DNA from 3 places in the Marinobacter flavimaris genome. Region 3 is predicted to be linked to each of the others. Evidence: predicted binding sites of a transcription regulator. Region 3 holds the regulator's gene; each other region holds the start of a gene.
What was found. The regulator sigma-54, encoded in region 3, starts transcription at its own class of promoters, with help from an activator protein. The targets are predictions, from matches to a motif close to ANTGGCATNNANNTTGCTNT.
Positions count from the first base shown of each region.

Region 1: the regulator sigma-54 is predicted to act here: its motif matches at 4,841-4,860, upstream of ACGK9W_RS07305 (PEP-CTERM sorting domain-containing protein).
Region 2: the regulator sigma-54 is predicted to act here: its motif matches at 2,187-2,206, upstream of ACGK9W_RS12630 (TorF family putative porin).

Region 1 covers NZ_CP171359.1:1,579,508-1,586,547, reverse strand. The annotation lists gene ACGK9W_RS07325 (hypothetical protein) at 1-172, shown strand, start outside; gene ACGK9W_RS07320 (GNAT family N-acetyltransferase) at 169-1,302, shown strand; gene xrt (exosortase) at 1,446-2,993, shown strand; gene ACGK9W_RS07310 (glycosyltransferase) at 2,979-3,692, opposite strand; gene ACGK9W_RS07305 (PEP-CTERM sorting domain-containing protein) at 4,134-4,754, opposite strand; gene ACGK9W_RS07300 (tetratricopeptide repeat protein) at 5,083-7,040, opposite strand, start outside.
Region 2 covers NZ_CP171359.1:2,658,217-2,665,256, reverse strand. The annotation lists gene ACGK9W_RS12635 (adenosylmethionine--8-amino-7-oxononanoate transaminase) at 1-1,165, opposite strand, end outside; gene ACGK9W_RS12630 (TorF family putative porin) at 1,419-2,147, opposite strand; gene ACGK9W_RS12625 (hypothetical protein) at 2,265-2,429, opposite strand; gene ACGK9W_RS12620 (OprO/OprP family phosphate-selective porin) at 2,612-3,694, opposite strand; gene ACGK9W_RS12615 (amino acid ABC transporter ATP-binding protein) at 3,861-4,607, opposite strand; gene ACGK9W_RS12610 (amino acid ABC transporter permease) at 4,621-5,292, opposite strand; gene ACGK9W_RS12605 (transporter substrate-binding domain-containing protein) at 5,384-6,142, opposite strand; gene metF (methylenetetrahydrofolate reductase [NAD(P)H]) at 6,393-7,040, opposite strand, start outside.
Region 3 covers NZ_CP171359.1:2,154,782-2,161,821, forward strand. The annotation lists gene lptC (LPS export ABC transporter periplasmic protein LptC) at 1-492, shown strand, start outside; gene lptA (lipopolysaccharide transport periplasmic protein LptA) at 476-1,042, shown strand; gene lptB (LPS export ABC transporter ATP-binding protein) at 1,020-1,745, shown strand; gene ACGK9W_RS10100 (RNA polymerase factor sigma-54) at 1,897-3,423, shown strand; gene hpf (ribosome hibernation promoting factor) at 3,525-3,833, shown strand; gene ptsN (PTS IIA-like nitrogen regulatory protein PtsN) at 3,921-4,391, shown strand; gene rapZ (RNase adapter RapZ) at 4,420-5,304, shown strand; gene ACGK9W_RS10120 (HPr family phosphocarrier protein) at 5,312-5,581, shown strand; gene mgtE (magnesium transporter) at 5,591-6,952, shown strand; gene yjgA (ribosome biogenesis factor YjgA) at 6,968-7,040, shown strand, end outside.

The DNA of each region.
Region 1 (7,040 bases), 580 kb from region 3:
TCAGTTTGGCGACTGCCTTCAGGCTTCGGGATTTATCCGGTTACGGAGAAAGCCAGGTTTTTTCCGGTATGAGAAAGAGCCGTCTGACGCAAGATGGTTCATTATGGCCGGTGACTCGGATGGCGAGTTCCTCCAGGCCAGTTCCGATTTTTGTTACCGTGGCGCTTTATGAGTCTGCATTTAAAGCGCTTGTCCGAGGCTGACTTCAGTTCTATGGCCTACGAATGGCATGTTTGCGTGGAAAACTCCACTGCCAATCCCGTGTTTCTTGGCTGGCCCTGGTTGTATAGCTGGTGGGAAGTGTGGTCGCAGGTCCTTGGGCTTGAGCTTGTGCTGATCGCTGTCTACGACGAAGAGGGTGCATTGATTGGACTGGGCCCTTTTTATCGACGGGCGATGCTGACCTCTGCCGGGGTTCGTGTCTATCGGCTGTACCTGATTGGTAGTGCATGGCGCCTGGCATCAACGGTGAGGACGGAATATTGCGGGCTTGTTCTGCCTGAGGGTCGTGAAGATGAGGTCAATGATGCAATTCTGAGCGCAGTTGCAAAACTGGAGTGGGACGAGCTCATCTGCAGCGACGTAGTCGGGCGGGATATTGCCCGACTGTCTCCCGCCCTTTGGCCTACCGCTAATAAACCAAGCTTTATAAACAGAATGAATGACAGAGGCGTTCGGGTAAAGACGCAGGGGGCATTCGATGACTGGCTGACGGGCCTGGGTAAAAATACCCGCCTCAAGGCATACAACCGCAGGACTTATCTGCGAGAGCTAGGCGAACTGACTTTTGGTGCTCACGATTCTGAGAACCATGGCGATTTTCTTAAGCGCCTGAACGACTTTCATGTCGTGCGCTGGGGCAAACCAGTATTTGACGAAGATGCCCTGCGGTTCCATCAGCTTTTTATTGATCGGCTTCCCCTTGGTGGCGGCAGGGCAGAACTGACGACATTGAATTTTAATGGGGACTGTGTGTCGGTTCTTTATGATGTGGTAGTCGGGCGTTGGCGAATGAACCTTCAGGCTGGCTTCATCGAAGATTTTGACAGCAAGGTGGCCTTAGGCTTGCTACATCTGGGGTTTGCCGTAGAGTCGGCTTTTAAGGAGGACAGTGTTGATTTTTACGATCTTCTCGCTGGCGGTGGTAAAAAGCACTTCTATAAATCGCACTTCCAGGGTGAACCTGTAGAGTTCTCGACTTTTCAGCTTGTGAGGAACCCGATTATCGGTTTCCTTTACTGGTTACAGGGTATAGCACCTGGGCCGGCTTCAAGATTATTCAACCGAAAGATAGGGCTTTAGTGTTGATGCTTTTTGACTGACTATGGCAAAAACACCTTTTACCGGGCAAAATTCACACTGATACCAAAGAGGGATTTACATTCCTTGGGTTTGGATTTTCACTCGCGTCGAAGCCGCACCCAGTAACAAAAGGAAGTTGAAACATGGCACCCGGCTTAAACCTCTCACGTCTGCCTGTCAGGGCATTGCTGCCTTTTCTGGTTGCTTTGTCGTCGCTGATTCTTCTCATCTTCCCCACACTTGTTGATATTTTTAACCGCTGGCTCAAGTTTGACGAGTCCTATTCCCATGGGCTTTTGTTGCTTGCGGTATCGGTATGGCTGATTTTCAGGACTATCATGCGGAACACGCTTCTAGCGGGTTTCTATCCCTTATGGCTGTTGCCTTTTGTGCTGGCGTTGATTGCCTATGGTCTTGGCGACATATTGCGTCTGGAGGCGCTAAGCCAACTGACTGTCGTTCCGCTTTTACTGGGTCTGCTGGCGATTTTTCTGGGTTGGAGTCAGGTCAGGCTGTTCATTGTTCCTGTTGGGGTTCTGATATTCACGATTCCTTTCTGGGATTACCTTTCCTGGTCGCTCCAGTTAATCACGGTTGAGATCAACCGCCTGTTGTTGGGTCTGTTTGATATCGATTTTGAGGTGCAGGGGGTTTATGTTTACCTTCTTGGGATAGGCGCTTTCGAGGTAGCTAACGGTTGTTCGGGGCTGAGATACCTGCTGGTGGGACAGTCTCTGGCGCTGTTGTACGGCGAGCTGAATTTTCGGCGCCTTAAGTCGCGGGTGATTTTCTTTCTGACGGCTGTGTTTTTCGCTCTGCTTGCCAACTGGATACGGGTTTTTGTGATCATCTACATGGGGCACGAGACCAACATGCAGTCCAGCCTGATTGATGACCACGAGGCTTTTGGATGGTGGGTTTTTGCGGGGACTCTGGTGCCGCTTTTTTATATTGGTTACCGGATGGAAATCGGCCAAGAGGCGGCGGAAGAGGCAGCAGCTCTACCTTTCAAAGGCGGCAGGGCGGCAGTAGCTCGCAATCCCTGGTATGCGGGTGTTGCCGCAGCCGCCTTTCCTCTGCTTGTGCTCTTCTTGCTTCCGTCTGGATCCGGCGAGGTAAGGGCCCAGCCTGATACTCTGAGGATCGATCTGGGTGGTGATCGCTACGCGCCACTGTTTGATGCGCGCCTGAATGGCTGGCGGCCGCAGATTCGCAATCCGGATTTTGTCTATCAACAGACACTGGCGGACAAACACGCCATTGGTGAACAGGGCGGCCTACAGGAACAGCTCTTCGTTGGTGTTTATGGTTACGAATATCAGCGGCATAGGGCGGAGCTGATTCAGTACGTGAACAGGGTCTACCGCAAAGACCAATGGATTGCGAAGGAATTTTTCAGGGTACCTTCCCCGGTGGGCGATAGCCTACAGGGCATGACCTTGCGCAGCTCAACGAGCGAGGCTGAGATACACCTGGCCTACACCTATTATGTTGGGTCCTTATGGGAAACTGATGAGTTGAGGGCCAAGCTATTACAGATTGTCAATCTTCTTGGGCCGAGAACGGATGCATCACTGATCGTGTTTGGCGTTAGTTGCGATGACTGCGATGGTGAAGCTGCGCTGGAGTCGATGGTGGGTGACCTGATGCCGGTGGTGGTTGAGCAGGTGGACAGTTTATTTGTCGAGTGATTCCTGTTGGCGCTGTTGAATTTCCTCCAGAAGCTGCCGAACCCTTTGAACAAACTGCTCGTGGTTGGTTGCTACCCATCGCGCAGCGTTGGCAGTTTTGGTATTCCACTCATCCTGCCCGACTGTTAAAATCCGCTCGATGGTGTCTTCAAGTGCACGGTCAGAGACCAGGTAGCGCTTGCCCAGCCGGCAACGTTTCTCGCTGGAATAGGGCACAAGATATCCCCGCTCTGGTCTGATCAACTCGTTCATGGGCGGTGCATCGGTTGTAATGGCGACGGCACCATTGACCATGGCTTCGATCAGGATTTGTCCAAAACCTTCTGCTTCTGAAGGCATGACCGCAAAGGTGGCTGTTCGCCAGAGTTCTTGCATCTCCTGATTGGTGACCCGACTGAGAGGACGGATATTCCCCGGTATGGGATTGGGTAGCTCAACCTGATCGGCAACGAGGGTCAGGATTGGCCATTCCGGGTGCCTGAGCCAGGACTGGAGCACTGGTGTTGTGCCTTTGAGGGGGCTGGTTCCGGCTACATGAAGAAAGCTTATGTCAACGCCACGGTCCGTGGAAAGATTCGTGTGTTCCGCCTGCTGGGTTGAAAACCCCAGGTAACGGACATCCGGGTGGCGGCCTTCGAAGCTTTTCTCTGCGGTGTGGGTTTTACAGAGCACCTGGTCAATATCCTGCAGGTAGTGCATTCTTTTAAGTTGAAACCACTCTTGGTTTGGGATCAGCAGGTTTGTGCGGTTTGGCCTGATACAGGACGGATGTATGTTTTCCAGGTGGATAATCAGGTCAGCCTTGATGAAGTGGAACCCGAGCCACCGACGGAGTTTTCTTTGAAGGGCATCCAGAGCTTGTACGACCGGCTTGGGAAATGCCCGCGTTTTCAGACGGTGCCATTTCGCTGAAAGCTTCGATATCAGGGGAGATGCGGGTTTCAGGGGCGTGGCAGAGGCCTGGTGGTGAAGTTGCTGAATGACCGATACGAGCAAGTCGGCGTCTTTAGTGAGCCCCCGCCCCGAACGAGTGTAAAAGATTTCAACGCGCACTGTTAATTATGCCTACCACCAAAAAAGAAGACCCCGCCGGGGCAGGGTCTTACTCTAACACATTGGCTGTGTTCCGTTATCAGGCAATTACTTCTTTGCCTTGAAACGCAGGGCCAGGCCGGCGAGGCCGAGGCCGAGCAGAGCCAGGGTACCTGGCTCCGGAACCTTGCTGGCCGTGACCTTGAGAATCAGATCATCATGGTTGTCATCCGGTCCTGCACCGCTATCGTCCAGTAACAGGTAGAATGAATCCATTCCGGCTGAAGCCATGAAGAAGTTGGCGTTGGCCGTACCGTCATTGCCTGCGTTGGTCACGTTACCGGACCCACTGTTTACGGTAAATTTGAAGTCAAGCAGGCCGGCTCCGCCATTCCAGATAGTGCTGTAGGTATCGCCGGCTCCTGAAGACGAGGTATTGAACACTTCCGTGCCGCCAAAGTTGAAAGTATTAATGTAGCCTGCCTCTTTAAACAGATACTCGAAGGTCAGCTTGATCGGATCGGTTCCAACAGCCTCCAGCGAGCCGCCCAAGGTACCTACCGTTCCAACCAGCGGAGCATAGTCGTTGTTGGTAGGAATTACATAGTTATTAACCTCGGCAGAACCAGCCACTTCCTGAATCAGAGCAGCATTAGCAGCAGAAACGGAAAACCCGCCAATGGCAACCGTCGCGACAGCGCTGCAGAGCAGTTTCTTGCGAACATTCATCGTCATTCTCCTTGACTATCTTTCGTGTTGCATCTGGTGATGCAGCGTTTGTCTTCACTGCTTAGACTGCAGTGCTATGGTTAATAAAAGCAATCTTCGGGCCAATTCATAAGTCGCTGAAAACAATAGATATTTAGGCGGAGTCAGAAAAAAGTGTAAAAGATGGTGACGTTTAAGGTCCGTCGGGGCGGGGCGGATGCGTCTACAAGCCCTGTGGGGCATCCTCTAGCCGGATTTTTCGGATGCAGAGGCCCGCAAATACAGGCCCAGCGATGAAACGGAACGGCTTTCGGTCCCCGCCAAAGGCTGTAAAGTAACGTGACACCACTCATAACTTTTCCAGTATTTTCCGTGCCTTATCGGGCTGGTTGTTAGTCTTGTACGCCTCCGCCAGATGCCTTGCGATTTCTTCCGAATCCGGCGCCAGACTGTGTGCTTTTTCAAGCACGGGGATGCTTTCTTCCTGTTGCCCATTATTGAACAGAATCCAGCCGTAGGTGTCCGCAACGGCCGCGTTATCCGGGCTTAGTTCATAGGCTCTGCTGGCCAGGTCGATAGCCCTCTCATCGTTTTTCTCGTGGTACATCCAGGCCAAGTTGTTAAGTGCGATGACGTTATTGGGTGCAATTTCAATAAGCCGGGCATAGGATTCTGACGCTTCGTCGATGTTGCCGCGCTCCTGTTGCAGAATGGCCAGATTGGTCAGCAGTGGCTCGGAGTCGGGGAAGCGCTTCTGGGCCGCTGTCAGGCTTTCCAAGGCTTTTGACTGTTGTCCATCACGGCTCAGTGCCCGGGCGTAGGACATTTCAAGTTCCGGTGTCCTGCGTTTGTCCAGTGCCAGCTGGTACAGATCCGCCGCCTGGGCATGTTCTTCCTCCTGTTCGAAGTGTCGCGCTTCCACGATGAAGGGCGCGGCGGATTCGGGATGGCGCTGTTTGACGTCCCGCAGGATGTCTCTGGCGATTTTGCTGTTGCCTGCTGCAAATTCCAGTGCTGCGGCTTGAAGGCCTATCTGTTCATTGTCTGGAAACAGGACCCGGCCGCGACGGAGAATTTGCATGGCCTCTTCGGTTCGGTTCCGCTGGGTAAGCTGGGTGGCGATACCATGGTAGACGGTGGCGACCAGGCCGGCAGTCGGGGCAGGGGTATTTTCGTCTTCCCGTTCGAGCAGGCCGGCGGTAATTTCGCCGGCTTCCTGTTCGTTTCCGGCGATCAGTGCGGACTCCAGCATGACTAGTCTTGGAGCGATGGCCTCAGGCTGTTCCTTGTGGATGTCCTGCATCAGGGCGGTGAGTTCATCCCGGTCCATGACTGCTGTCAGGCCACGCAGTGCCTGCAGGCTGTTTGGCTGAAGTCTGATTGCTTTGGTGAAATGCGATGCCGCTTGTGCACGGTTTTCCTGGGACAGCGCTAGGTTACCCAGCGCGATCAGGGGTGCCGGGTTTTCAGGCTCCGCTTTTGCGGCTTTTTCAAAGGCACTACGGGCGGTGCCCGGGTTTCCGGACCTTGCCGCAATGTTGCCCAGGGATACCATGGCAGTGATGTTGTCTGGCTGCTCTTTTACCCACTGTTCCGCCACCTGGCGCGCGGCCGCCAAGTCGTTGGCCGATGCGTGGGCCTGGATGGCCATCATGCGGGCGGGGGCCAGGTCCGGGTCGTTTTTAATGGCCGCTTTGGCCTGTTCCAGGGCTTTGCCGGTTTTGCCCTCCTGGATCAGATACCCTGCATATCTGAGGCGAACACTGTTATTGCCGGGGGAAAGCTCAATGGCCCGTTCGATCATCTGTTCGCCGCTTTGCTTATCGCCGCTGGCCAGTGAGGCATATCCGACCAGTGCGAGGGTCTGGGGATCCGAGTCCTGATCTTCGATGCGAGCAAGTACTTCTTTTGCGCCATCGGGGTTGCGCAATTGCAGTCGGGTTGCAGCCAGCAGTTTTTGGGCTTCTTCGGATTCGTTCAGGGCGGCGATGGGCTCCAGCAAGGCTTCGGCTTCTTCGGGTCTGCCCTGGCGGAAGCGGATGATGCCGAGCATCAGTGCCGACTGTTCATGGTTGGGAGCCTGGGCAAGGGTTTCTTCCAGGTATCTGGCGGCTGCGCTCAGGTCGCCTTCGTTGAAGGCTTCCTGGGCGGCAATCAGGTTGCTGCGGATGGTACCAGGGGCGGATTTAGCAAGGATTTCCTCATACACGAAGGCTTCCGACGCCTTGCCCTGCTGGCGTAGTACGTCGATCAGCGCGGACATGGTTTCAAATTTCCGGTACGTCATGATGTCGTACTGGCCGATGG
Region 2 (7,040 bases), 500 kb from region 3:
TCGATGCCTTGTCTTTCACCATCTCTACGGCGAGGGTCATGCCGTGCTGGCGGATATCTCCCACGTTGGGGTGGTCCGCCAGGTGGGCAACAGATTCGGCCATGCAGGTGGAGAGCCTGCGATTGCTCTCGATAACGTTGTCGTCCCGGAAGATGTCCAGGGTGGCCAGTGCCACAGCGCAGCCAATTGGGTTGCCAGTGTAGCTGTGGCTGTGCAGGAAGGCCTTGAGGGTTTCATAGTCGTCGTAAAATGCGTTGTAGACATCATCGGTGGTCAGCACTACGGACAGCGGCAGGTAGCCAGCGGTCAGCCCCTTGGACAGACACATGAAATCCGGGGTGATGCCCGACTGCTCGCAGGCGAACAGGGTGCCGGTTCGGCCAAAGCCCACTGCAATCTCATCGGCAATCAGGTGCACGCCATAGCGGTCGCAGGCTTCTCTCAGCCTGGTGTGGTAAATCGGGTGGTGCATGCGCATGCCGCCGGCGCACTGGATCAGGGGCTCCACTACCACGGCACAGATTTCGTGGTGCCGTTCGGCCAGCAGCTTGTCCATGGCTTCGAACTGGCGCAGGGCGTAGTCTTCATCGGTTTCTCCCGGCTCCTTGTTGTAGGCATCCGGCGAGGGTGCGGTGAGCACTTCCATCAGCAGCGGCTGGTAGGTGTCTTTGTACAGGGCAACATCGCCCAGTGCCAGCGCGCCCAGGGTTTCGCCGTGGTAGCTGTTGCTGAGGTTAACGAAGTTCTTCTTGCCCGGATGGCCCTGGTTTTTCCAGTAGTGGTAGCTCATCTTCAGGGCGGCTTCGATCGCGGACGAGCCGTTGTCGGCGTAAAAGCATTTGTTGAGTCCTTCCGGAGTTGCCTCAATCAGGCGCTCGGACAGGTTGACCACGGGCTCATGGGTAAAGCCGGCCAGGATGACATGCTCAAGCTGGCCAATTTGTTCCTGGATCGCGGCGTTGATTCTCGGATTGGCATGGCCGAACAGGTTGACCCACCAGGAGCTCACGGCGTCGATGAACCGGTTGCCCTCAAAGTCTTCCAGCCAGACACCTTCGCCCCGCTTGATCGGGACCAGTGGCAGGGTTCCTTCATGGTCTTTCATCTGGGTGCAGGGATGCCACACGGATTTGAGGCCACGGGCGACGAGGTCAGCATTGCGCATGAGAATTCTCCATCAGACGGTCGTGTTCTGGATTGTCGGCGGTTAACCTGTGCGGATATTACCGTTAACAGCGGCGACTGGCCAATGCCGACAAACTTCCAGAGCCTCGGAATTCCTTAAGAAAGACTAAGGGGACGCTGATGGGACGGGGATTAAAAAATCCCAATAATATACTGTAGCAGGATTTCAGGACGCAGGCCCATTGACCGGGCCTGCTTTCACTTGACCAAAATCACTGGAAAAGCGTCCGTAATCAGAAGCTTTTACTCCAGCCAAGCCAGAATTTCGGATCATCCGAGTTGACGGAGCCAAGGGCGCTGTCCGGGTCGATATCCGAATATTCCAGATTGATACTGACGGAGCCGAGCGTTCCCGCATCCTTGGTCACGTTGACGGCGGCGTGTCCATAGCTCGCCTCGCCCACGGACGGTTTTTTGTCGTCGGTAAAGTCGTAGTAGCCTAATGTAACACCTGCACTGAAATCATTTTCCAATGGCATGTGGGCGCTCAGGTAATAGAAGATATCACCTTCCACGAACAGCCCTGGTGTGCTGTTGTCACTGTTTACTGTATAGGCTAGCCCCGCGGATAAATACCCGTAACTCAGCTGCCCGTATATCTCCCCGAAATCAATAGAGGCGGGAGCGTCCGGGTAAGCATAATATATATACCCGACGTCATATCCGATATCGTTGATAGCGCCCGAGTAACCCGCATAGAGGTCAAACTCATAACTGGTCCCGTCGCCAAAATCCACATTGGAACCCCATACACCGGCATACAAGCCGGACGCATGCTCGTAGTCGAGCCCACCCTGGACAGCAGCTGAATTGTCTGTTTGTGTCACGCCACGGAAGAGGTAATTGCTGGAGACGCCTACATTGGCGCTTACGTCAGCGCTGACCATTGAAGGAGTTGCCTGAAGAACTGCAAACAGACCAACACCGAGCAATCCGGATTTTCTGAGAACTTGCTTATCCATTATGTACACCTTTTTAAGTTGCGCTTTTCGCATTCCTCAAACGCAAACAAGGTGCCAATCATTATAACTTATTGTTTATTATAACTTTAATTCTAAAAAGCAGTGGCGAAGTCCGATTCATAAATCCGCGGCGCCCCAAAATGGAGCGATATCCATCGTTCGATCAGGGTGGCGCTCGATTTTAGTGCCAGCCTGGTCGCCCTTGACCTTTTTGCGCCCAAAGTCATCCGGCCAGTCCCGGCGCTGTGCCGGAACAACGCCGGTCAACGCGCTGCGCGCCATGTCGGGCGCACCATAAAAAAGGGGCAGAAAAATCTGCCCCTGAAACCTGATTAACTCTTTATCTCGCCAGTATCAGCGCCAACGCGGACAGAACCCAAACCCAATAACCATCTTGCTGTTTATACAGCAATTTTACCATTTGGCTTGAGCCTTACATAAGCGGAACCGGGGATCATGCATGATCAAAACGCATACTGGAACCGCGCACGGACCTCATCTCCGCTTTCGCCGCTGGCTTGCTCGCCATCCATGTAGCTCATGCCGAGTCGGACATTCTTATTGGCGTAGTAGTTGACACCCAGCGTCGTTTGCTCGCCGTCGGTTGTGGCCAGCCCCACGTCACTGTATTTTCCATCACCCTCTTCAAAACGGGCGATTACTTCCCAGGCACCTCTGGGCGATGACGGCTTTACCCGCTTAAACACGCCCGCTTTGTAGGGGCGACTCTCTCCGGTAATGACCCAGCCGAGCTGCACGTAGTAGCCATCAACATCCAACTGCCCTTCCTCGGAATCGAAGTATTCGGCCTGAGCGTGGAAAGGCCCCATACGGCCAGCCAGTTCCAGATTGTAGGTATCGATTTCATCAGCCTGAACATCGGCCTCACGCGTGGTATAACCCGCGCCAAGATGAACAACGGCATCATTCGTTTGAATCGGCGCAAACGTACCCCGTGCCGTTATCGCCGTATTATTGAAGTCGTTGCTGCCGTCACCATCCGCTTCAAAATAACCGATACCGTAGGTCCAGTTACTTCCCTTTCCGCTCAGCTGAATACCGCCACTGCGTCCGGGAGCATAACGCTCGGTCATGGCGGAGCGCTCTAGCGCGGAAATGTCTTTCGAGCTTGTCAGTTCTTCCAGGCCGAAAGGCTCTTTCTGCTTACCGATGGTGACGCTTGCAACTGAGCCAAACCCCAGGTACCGAATGTAAAGGTCTTCGACGTCACCGCCGTCGGCACCCTCACTTTCCGCGACGTTAAACTGAGTCTTGTAGGCCCAGTCGCCATAATGGCCCTTGACGTATAAGCGTGCACGCCGCACATCAAAATCCTTGGTATCAACGCCGTTGTCATCCGACTGCGTTGCGTCGTAATCCCACTGGATACGGCCACCAAGCTGAAAGGATGCCAAATCATCAGACGTTTTGACCTCAATACCACTCTCGGTATTGATCACCAGGTCCTCACCGTCAGTCGTAACAGTACCGGCCTGTGCGGAAACAGCGGAAACCGCCAGCATCAAGCTCAAATATTTCTTAGCCATGGTTTTCTCTTACCTTGTCGGTTTGCTTGTGTATTTTGGAACACCGGGGTAAGTAAATTTGGCTAACATTGCGAAAAAGTTACAGAAAACCAATTAGTCGACCCTGAAAAAAGAAAAACCTGAAGAAAAGCCCCCGGAAGCAGGGGCTTTGCCTGGGCGGCTTAGCTCAGTGCGCGAGTACCCGTGACAGGAATGACTGGGTGCGTTCGTTCTGGGGGTTGTCGAAGACGTCTTCGGGTTTGCCTTGCTCGACAATCTGGCCCTCGTGGATGTAGATCACCCGGTCGGCCACTTCGCGGGCAAAGCCCATTTCGTGGGTGACGACCATCATGGTCATCCCTTCTTTGGCCAGCTCGCGCATGACGTCCAGCACTTCACCGATCATTTCCGGGTCCAGGGCTGAGGTTGGCTCGTCGAACAGCATGAGGCGCGGTTCCATCGCCAGCGCTCGGGCGATTGCGACCCGCTGTTGCTGGCCGCCGGACAGCTGGCTGGGGTACTTGTCGGCCTGGTTGCCGATGCCCACACGGTTGAGCAACCGCTCGGCGGTGGCATTGGCAACAGTTTCCGGAGCATCCTTGACCTTCTTGGGCGCCAGCATGATGTTCTTTTTCACCGTGAGGTGAGGGAAGAGGTTGAACTGTTGGAATACCATGCCGACTTCCTTGCGGATTTCAGCCAGAGCTTTCGGATTGCCGCTCTTGGGCGCGAGCTGTTGGCCGTCCACTTCCAGTGTTCCGGATTCATATTCTTCAAGGCCGTTCACACAGCGAATCAGGGTGGATTTGCCGGAGCCGCTGGCGCCGATAATAACCACCACTTCGCCCTGTTCAACGGTAAGGTCAATATCTTTGAGGACATGCAGTTTCCCGAAGTACTTGTTCATGCCCTTCATTTTTACAATCTGAGTCATGGGTAACGTTCCTTCAGACAGAAGCCAGTCCGCGGCGCTCAACGAAGCGGAGAATGATGGACAGGGACAGGGTGATGGCCAGGTAGAGGATCGCGACCACAAAATACACCTCGAAGGCGGTAAAGGTGTTGGCAATATAGATCTGGCCCTGGCGGACCAGCTCGCCGACGCCGATCACCGAGAACAGGGATGTGTCCTTGATGCTGACAATGGCCTGGTTACCCAGCGGCGGAATCATGCGACGGAACGCCTGAGGCCACACGACAGACCAGAAGGTCTGGGTTCGGGACAGCCCCAGAGAAAGCCCGGCTTCGGTCTGGCCCTTGTCGATGGACTGAACGCCACCCCGGACCACCTCGGATATGTAGGCGCCGGAGTTCAAAGCGATGGCCGCGATGCCGGCCGTCAAGGGATCAATTGGACCGCCAATCAGGTCCGGCAGGCCGTAGAAAATAAAGAGGACCTGAACCAGGATCGGAGTGCCACGAAAGATTTCGATGTAGGCGGTGGCCGGCCACCGCAGGAACCACTTCTTGTTGATGCTCAGCAGGCCAAAGAAAATGCCCAGAGCAAAACCGATCAGAAGACCGCCGAAGGAAATCAGCAGGGTGTAGGGGATCCCTTTTATCAGAAAAGGGATGGAGTCGATGGCTGCCTGCCAGTCGAACTGAAACTGGAATTCCACAGTGAGAGTCTCCGCAGAGTTTTGGAGTCACGAAGTGCCGGGGCAGTGAAGCCCCGGCAAAGGGAATCAGACCTCTGGGGCCCGGGAGCCCTTACATGCCCTCGGGCATCGGGCCAAACCATTTTTCGTAGATGGTTTTGTAAGTACCATCTTCCTTCATTGCGGCAAGGGCTTCGTTTACATCATCAACCCACTCACTGCCACTCTTGAGGGCGATACCATACTGCTGGCCTTCGTAAAGCGGGCCGACGGTTGTCACCTTGCCTTCACCTTTGGTGCGGGCAAAGTAGCCTACGTTTGGCGCATCGTAGAACACTGCATCAATGGCACGGGACATCAGCGCCATGTACATATCAGAGCTGCCCGGGTAGGGGGTTACACCGTCATCGGCGTCAAGGTTCTTGACCAGGTAGTCATAACTGGTGCTACCAATCTTGGTGCCGATTTTCTTGCCTTCGAGGTCGTCGAATTCGCTAACGTCGTCATTACCCTCGCGAACGAGGATTCGCAGACCCGAGTCGTAGTACGGGTCGGAGAAATCGACGATTTCTTCACGCTCTTCAGTAATCGTGATGCCGGCAATGGCAATGTCGACGTTGCCGGTTTGCAGGGCCGGGATGATGCCGTTGAAATCCATGGTGTTGAGGTCAATTTCGAAACCTGCACGGTCGGCTACCTCGCGGATGATCTCCATATCGAAACCGATCATCTCACCGGTTTCCTGGTCCATCATTTCAAACGGAACGAAACTCGGGTCAGTGACGACGCGCAGGGTTTCTGCGCTGACGGTTCCTGCGGCAACGGTCAGTGCCAGGCTGGCGCTTACGGTCTTCAGCCACTTCGTGCTCATACATTCTCCTTTTCTTTCTTATGAGGCTCCATTTGCCCGGTAAGGCAAGCCGGACCAATCACTGCTGTTGACTGCGATCTCCGGGGAGCGTTGATGGAACTGCATCACATACACTCTAGACTATTACGCAGATGTATACAGGAAATCAAATGCTTGGCGGGGAGGTCCCGCCGGACGGGGAATAAAAAAGGGGCAGATGAAAGTGTTCATCTGCCCCTTTTATTTCGTGGAGAGCGGATAGCGCGAAGCCTTAAAACGCAATCTTCTCCCGCCCACTGATGCCCAGATTCTTCCAGATGCTGATGCTGGGCTCTACCTGATTCAGGGTGTAGAAATGCAAGCCCGGCGCGCCTGCTGCCAAGAGCTTCTCGCACATTTCAGTAACCACTTCCTCACCGAACTTGCGGATGGAATCGCTGTCGTCGCCGTAGGCTTCGAGCTGCTTGCGAATCCAGCGGGGGATTTCCGCGCCGCACATGTCGGAGAAGCGGACCAGGCTGGAGAAATTGACGATGGGCATGATGCCCGGCACCACCGGAATGGTAACGCCCATTTTCTCCAGCCGGTCGATGAAGTAGAAGTAGCTGTCCGCGTTGAAGAAGTACTGGGTGATGGCGCTGTTGGCACCGGCCTGAACCTTGCGGGCAAAGTTCTTCAGATCTTCTTCGGCATTGCGGGCCTGGGGATGAAACTCAGGGTACGCTGCTACTTCCAGGTTAAAGGTATCGCCGCTGTGCTCGCGGATAAACTCCACCAGCTCGTTGGCATAGCGCAGCTCACCGGCGGCCCCCATACCGGAGGGCATATCGCCCCGCAGGGCGACAATCCGGTTGATTCCGTGCTCCCGGTACAGATCCAGCAGCTCCCCGATTTCCTGGCGGGTGCCCCCGACGCAGGA
Region 3 (7,040 bases):
CCGCCGGTCATTGATGATGAGGCAGCCGCACTGCGGGGCGATGCCGAACCGGACGGCTTTGTGGTCAATGGCAATTACACGTCATTCGACGAATCGGGCAAGCTGAAAATCCGGTTCTCCAGCCCCCGCATTGAGCAGTTTGAAGAAGGTAACCTGGCCACCATGGAGTCTCCCCGTGCCGAACTGTATGGCGGCGACAATGTTCTGCCCTGGATTGTTGAAGCCGAGAATGGCAGCCTGCTGCAGAACCAGAACCTGGTCTATCTCACTGACAATGTCCGGATTCAGCGCAGTATTGGTGAACGGGACGCCACTCTGACAACATCAACACTGACGCTGGATAATGACCGGGGCATGGTATATACAGACGCACCCGTAGAAATACGCGACGTTACCGGCATAACCCGGGCCACGGGCATGAAAGCGTGGATTGACGAGCGGATTCTGGAACTGAACTCCCAGGTGGAAGGACGCTATGAAACCGGAAACTAACCGATACCGGAGCCTGCTGGCCGCCCTGCTGACAGTCGCAATGGCTGGCCCGGTGGCGGCTTTCGACCTTGATTCCGACATCCCCATCAAGGTTACCGCCGACAACGCCCGCCTGGACGATGGCCAGGGCATTGCCACTTACACCGGCGATGTGGAACTTGAACAAGGCAATACCCGCCTGAACGCGGAGCGTGTGGTCCTGTACCGTACAGAGAACGGCCTGAGCCGCATCGAGGCCTCCGGAACCCCCGCAAGATACAGGCAACCGGCGCGCGAAGGTGGAGGTGAAACCGACGCCCGCGCCCTGAATATTACCTGGTCCGCCACCGACAGCCAGCTGACCTTTGAACGGGAAGCGGTGATTGAGCAGAATGGCAACCTGTTCCGCGGCGACGTGATTCACTATGATACCGCTGGCCGCGTTGTAACCGCAGAAGGCGGCGCCGAGACCGGCGATGGCACTGGCCGGGTAGAAATGGTGATCCAGCCGCGAAGCGCCGACAGACGCACTGACAAACAGGAAACCGATGGCAGTTCTGAGAGCCAGTAACCTGGCAAAGAGTTACAAACAGAAAAAAGTGGTTATCGATGTGTCCCTGGAAATCCGAAGCGGGGAAATTGTTGGACTGCTAGGCCCCAACGGCGCCGGGAAAACCACCTGTTTCTACATGATCGTGGGGCTGGTACCTGCCGATCACGGGCGGATAACTATCGACAGCCGGGATATCACGCCGCTGCCGATGCACGGTCGGGCCCGCCAAGGCATCGGCTATCTGCCACAGGAAGCCTCGGTTTTCCGCAAACTGTCTGTGCGCGACAACATCATGGCGATCCTTGAGACGCGGCAGGGCCTGACCAAGGCAGACCGGCAGAAAAAGCTCGAGGAGCTGCTGGAGGAATTCCACATCACCCATATACGGGACAGCGTTGGTATGGCCCTGTCCGGTGGTGAGCGGCGACGGGTGGAAATTGCCCGGGCCCTGGCCATGGAGCCGGCTTTCATCCTGCTGGATGAGCCCTTCGCCGGTGTGGACCCCATATCCGTCAGTGACATCAAACACATCATCCGGCACCTTCGGGACAAAGGCATTGGCGTTTTGATCACCGACCACAACGTGCGTGAGACCCTGGACATCTGCGAGAATGCCTACATTGTTTCCGGCGGCCACATCATCGCCTCCGGCAATGCCGACGCCATCCTGGCCAACCAGCAGGTCAAGGAAGTCTATCTCGGCGACGAATTCAGACTCTGACACCCAATGGCTGATTGTTTTGATGATCTGTAGCAAGTAAACTCGGCAAAGAACTTGCTAGGGTAAATTAAAATCACGGCAAGTAACCGGCATATAAAGATTTTTTCACGACTTATGACACAACGCGCTGATGAGTGACGGATCCTGAACCATGGTTATGAAAGCCTCCTTACAGTTAAAGCTGGGTCAAAGCCTGACCATGACGCCCCAGCTGCAACAGGCGATCCGGCTTCTCCAGCTCTCCACTCTCGACCTCCAGCAGGAAATCCAGCAGGCACTGGAATCCAACCCCATGCTGGAGACCTCCGAGGACGATGACCAGACCGACGCAGCCAGCGAAAACGACGAGCGCGAGGCCAACGCCACCGAGTCCGCCGCTGAAGCTGCCCCGGAACCGGCCAGCGACTGGGATGAATCCGAGAACGGCCCGGACTGGTCCTCGGAGAACGAGATTCCTGACAACATTCCGGACGATCTGCCGGTTGATACCGCCTGGGACGACATCTACCAGTCCGCACCAGCGCCGGCAGCCCGCAACGACGACGAAAACGATCACGATTTCGAAACCCGTAATTCCCCGACCGAAACGCTTCAGGATCACCTGGAATGGCAGCTCAATCTGACGCACCTCAGTGAACGGGACCAGGCCATTGCCCATGCCCTGATGGATGCAGTGGACGAACGGGGCTATATCACCAGCCCGCTGGAGGAAATCCACGCCGGACTGCTGGATGAGAACGATGAAGACCCCCTTGAACTGGATGAAGTGGAAGCCGTGCTTCACCGCCTGCAACACTTTGATCCGCCCGGCGTGTTTGCCCGGGACCTACAGGAATGCCTGCTGATCCAGCTCAACCAGCTGCCGCCGGAAACACCCTGGCTGGCCCAGGCACGCCTTGTAATTACCCATTACATCAACCTGCTGGGCAACCGCGATTACGCCCAGTTGCTGCGCCGCAGCCGCCTGAAAGAAGACCAGTTGCGGGATGTCCTGGCGCTGATCACCGGCCTGAATCCGCGGCCGGGCGATGTCATTGACCGGGCCGAACCCGATTATGTGATTCCGGACGTGATCGTTCGCAAACACAATGGCCGCTGGCGTGTTGAGCTGAATCCTGAAATTGCACCGCGCATCCGGGTCAATGCCAGCTATGCTTCTCTTATAAGGCGTGCGGACAGCAGTGCCGACAACACCTACCTGCGGGATCAGTTGCAGGAGGCGAAATGGTTTATCAAGAGCCTGCAGAGCCGCAATGAAACCCTGCTGAAAGTGGCGACCCGTATTGTCGAGCACCAGCAAGGATTCCTGGATCAGGGTGAAGAAGCCATGAAACCGCTGATCCTCTCTGATATCGCCCAGGCGGTTGAGATGCATGAGTCCACGATTTCCCGGGTCACCACCCAGAAATACATGCACACCCCCCGGGGAATTTTCGAGCTGAAATATTTCTTCTCCAGCCATGTCAGCACTGACGAAGGCGGTGAATGTTCTTCCACGGCGATCCGCGCGATGATCAAAAAGCTGATTGCCGCGGAAACGCCCAAAAAGCCGTTGAGCGACAGTAAAATTGCAGCCATGCTAGGAGAACAGGGAATCAAGGTTGCGCGACGCACCGTTGCCAAGTACCGGGAGGCCATGCACATTCCGCCTTCGAACGAACGCAAGCGGCTGGTCTGAACACCCCGGGGTCCGGGCGCAACGTACTATTTGCCGGCGCACAATGCGCCAGCACCCAGACCGGCTCCCGGGAGCCGGAACGATGACAACAGGAGACGCCTATGCAACTCAATATTTCAGGCCATCACGTAGAACTTACTCCCGCACTGAAGGATTATGTTTCAGAGAAGTTCCAGAAGCTCGAGCGTCACTTTGACCACATCAGCAACTGCCAGGTAACCCTGGAAGTGGAGAAGGTGCGCCAGATTGCGGAAGCCACGCTGCACGTGGTTGGTGGTGAGATTCACGCAAAGGCAGAAAATGAGGATATGTACGCAGCCATCGATGCCCTGATCGACAAGCTTGACCGTCAGATCCTCAAGCACAAGGAAAAGAATGTAGACCGGATGCACGGAAACGGCTCTCGCTAACTGACTGTTTTCATGCAATTCATCTAATCGAGCTGCGACATGAGTAACGTGTCGCAGCCTTTTTTTTAACGGAAACGCAGTCGATCCATGAGCGACACATCCCTGACCATAGAGAACATTCTTGCTCCGGAGCTCACCCTCTGCAGGGTAGCTGCGTCCAGCAAGAAACGGGCCCTGGAGTTTATTGCCGAGCAGATAAACCATCAGGACAACACGCTCAGCGAGACCCAGCTCTTCAACAACCTGATTTCCCGCGAGCGCCTGGGCAGCACCGGCATTGGCCAGGGAATCGCCATTCCCCACTGCCGTCTGGAAGGACTTGATCACGTGGTGGGCGTGCTGATGACGCTGGAAGAAAGCGTCGAATTCGATGCTATCGACAATCAGCCGGTGGATCTGATTTTCGCCCTGATCGTCCCGAAGGAAGCAACGAGCGAACACCTGGAGCTGCTCAGCCAACTGGCTGAAAAGTTCAATGAGCGGTCGTTCTGTGATCGCCTCCGGCAATCCGAGGACGCCAGCACGCTGTACCAGCGCATGACCGCCTCAGGCGGCTGATATTCACTGCAGTGGAGGTAAGGTGGTCATGAAGCTGATTATCGTCAGTGGCAGGTCCGGTTCGGGCAAGAGTACCGCACTTCATGTGCTGGAGGACCTCGGGTTTTATTGCATCGACAATCTTCCTATTGGCCTGCTCTTCCCCCTCACACGGGAAGCCGCCAGCCAGACCAGGCCTGGTCGACTGGGCAAGATGGCCGTCAGTATCGATGCGCGGAACCTTTCCGGCGAGCTGGCCAATTTCGAGGAGATCTACCGGCGCCTCCAGGAAACCGGGGTTACCGTTGAAATCATCTTCCTGGACGCCGACGAGCAGTCGCTTCTGCAGCGTTTTCACGCCACCCGCAGAAAGCATCCGTTGAGTGACGACAGGACCTCTCTCCGGGAAGCCATTACCAGCGAGAAGAAACTGCTGGAGCCCCTCTCCAAGCTTTCCGATCTTTACGTAAATACCACCGGCATGTCCATGTACGAGCTGCGGGACATGGTCAAGCAGCGCGTGGTCGGTCGAAAAGATCAGGAACTGGCTCTCCTGTTTCAGTCATTCGGCTTCAAACACGGCGTGCCGCTGGATTCCGACTACGTTTTCGATGTCCGCTGCCTGCCCAACCCCTACTGGGATACCAGCCTCCGCAAGTATGTCGGGACGGATCAGCCGGTTATCGAGTTTCTGGAAAAAGAACCGGCAAGCCGGAAGATGATCGAGGACCTGAAATCATTTCTGGATACCTGGCTGCCCTCCTTTGCAGACAGTAACCGCAGCTATATGACCATTTCCATTGGCTGTACCGGCGGCCAGCACCGGTCGGTGTATGTGTGCGAGCAGTTGGGTGAGTACTTCCGGCAACGGTACAGCAATGTGCAAGTGCGGCACACCGAGCTGCCACACCTGCAGACCCGGGAAGAGATCTGATCAAGCCATGATTCGCCGCCCCATTACCATCATCAACAAACTGGGCCTGCATGCGCGCGCCACTGCGAAGCTGGTCAACACGGCATCGGAATACGACAGCAGCGTGCGTATCAGCGGCAAAGGCCGGGATGTGGACGCGAAGAACATCATGCAGGTGATGATGCTGGCCGCCAGCAAAGGAACCGATGTGGAGCTCATTGCCGACGGACCGGATGAGGAACAGGCCATCGAAGCATTGGTGGAACTGATTAACGACTATTTCGGTGAGGGTGAGTAAAATAAACACATGACCGATATTCTGGAAAAAAGCCAGGCCCGCCAGCGTCTTCGTTCCCTGAGCGAAGCGCTGGACAGTGGCGCACTGAAGCAGGTTGCCCGCATCCTGAACGGTGGCCTGAGCCCCAGTGATATTGCCCATTTGCTGGAGTCCTCACCGCCCCGGCAGCGGGCCCTGCTGTGGAACCTGGTGGACAAAGACCTCGAAGGCGAGGTTCTCCAGTATCTCAGTGATGATATCCGAGGCTACTTCCTGAGCCAGCTGAACGCTCAGGAACTGGCGGACATCATCGAGGATTTCGAGTCAGACGACCTGGCCGACCTGCTGCAGCAGCTGCCGGATACGGTCATCCAGGAAGTCCTGGAGACCATGGACGAGCAGGACCGGCAACGGGTGGAGGAAGTTCTCTCCTATCCGGAGGACACCGCCGGCGGTCTGATGAACACGGACACCATTACGGTGCGCCCGGACATCAGTATCGATGTTGTGCTCCGCTACCTTCGCAGGCACCGCACCCTGCCACCCATGACCGACAGCCTGATCGTGGTCAGCCGCCGGGACGATTTCATTGGCATGCTGCCCATCACGAAAATGCTGGTCTCCAACCCCGCCTCCACCGTGCGGGAAGTCATGGATACCGACATCGAGCCCATTCCCGTGAGCCTCTCCGACACCAAGGTAGCGACATTGTTTGAACGCTACGACCTGATCTCGGCGCCGGTGGTAAACGAGGAGGGCCGCCTGCTGGGTCGGATCACCATCGATGACGTGGTTGACGTTATCCGGGAGGATGCGGACCACTCACTGATGAGTATGGCGGGTCTGGACGAAGACGAGGACACCTTTGCGCCGGTGTGGAAAACCACCCGTCGCCGTGCCGTCTGGCTGGGCATCAACCTGATTACGGCACTGACCGCCTCCGCCGTCATCGGGCTATTTGAAGACACGATCGCCAAAGTGGTGGCGCTCGCAGTGCTGATGCCAATTGTTGCCAGTATGGGCGGCATTGCTGGTAGTCAGACGCTTACACTGGTGATTCGCGGTATGGCCGTGGGGCAGATCAGCGGCGCCAACGTAGGCTGGCTGCTGAACCGGGAATTTCTGTCAGGGATACTGAACGGCCTGCTCTGGGCCGCCGTGGTGGCGGGTGCAGCCATGCTCTGGTTCCAGGATGTGATGATCGGCGCGATCATTGCTGCCGCGCTGGTGATCAATCTTGTCGCCGCAGCGCTGGTTGGCACGGTTCTGCCACTGTTTCTCAAATCTCGCAATATTGATCCGGCCCTGGCAGGCAGCGTGATTCTCACGACTGTGACCGATGTAGTCGGGTTCATGGCCTTTCTTGGCCTCGCGACGATTTTCTACGCTTAAGCGGATCTCGGATTTATGAAAGACCATCAAGACAACGACGCGCCGGAATACGACGGCCCCAGCAAATCCCAGCTGAAACGGGAAATGC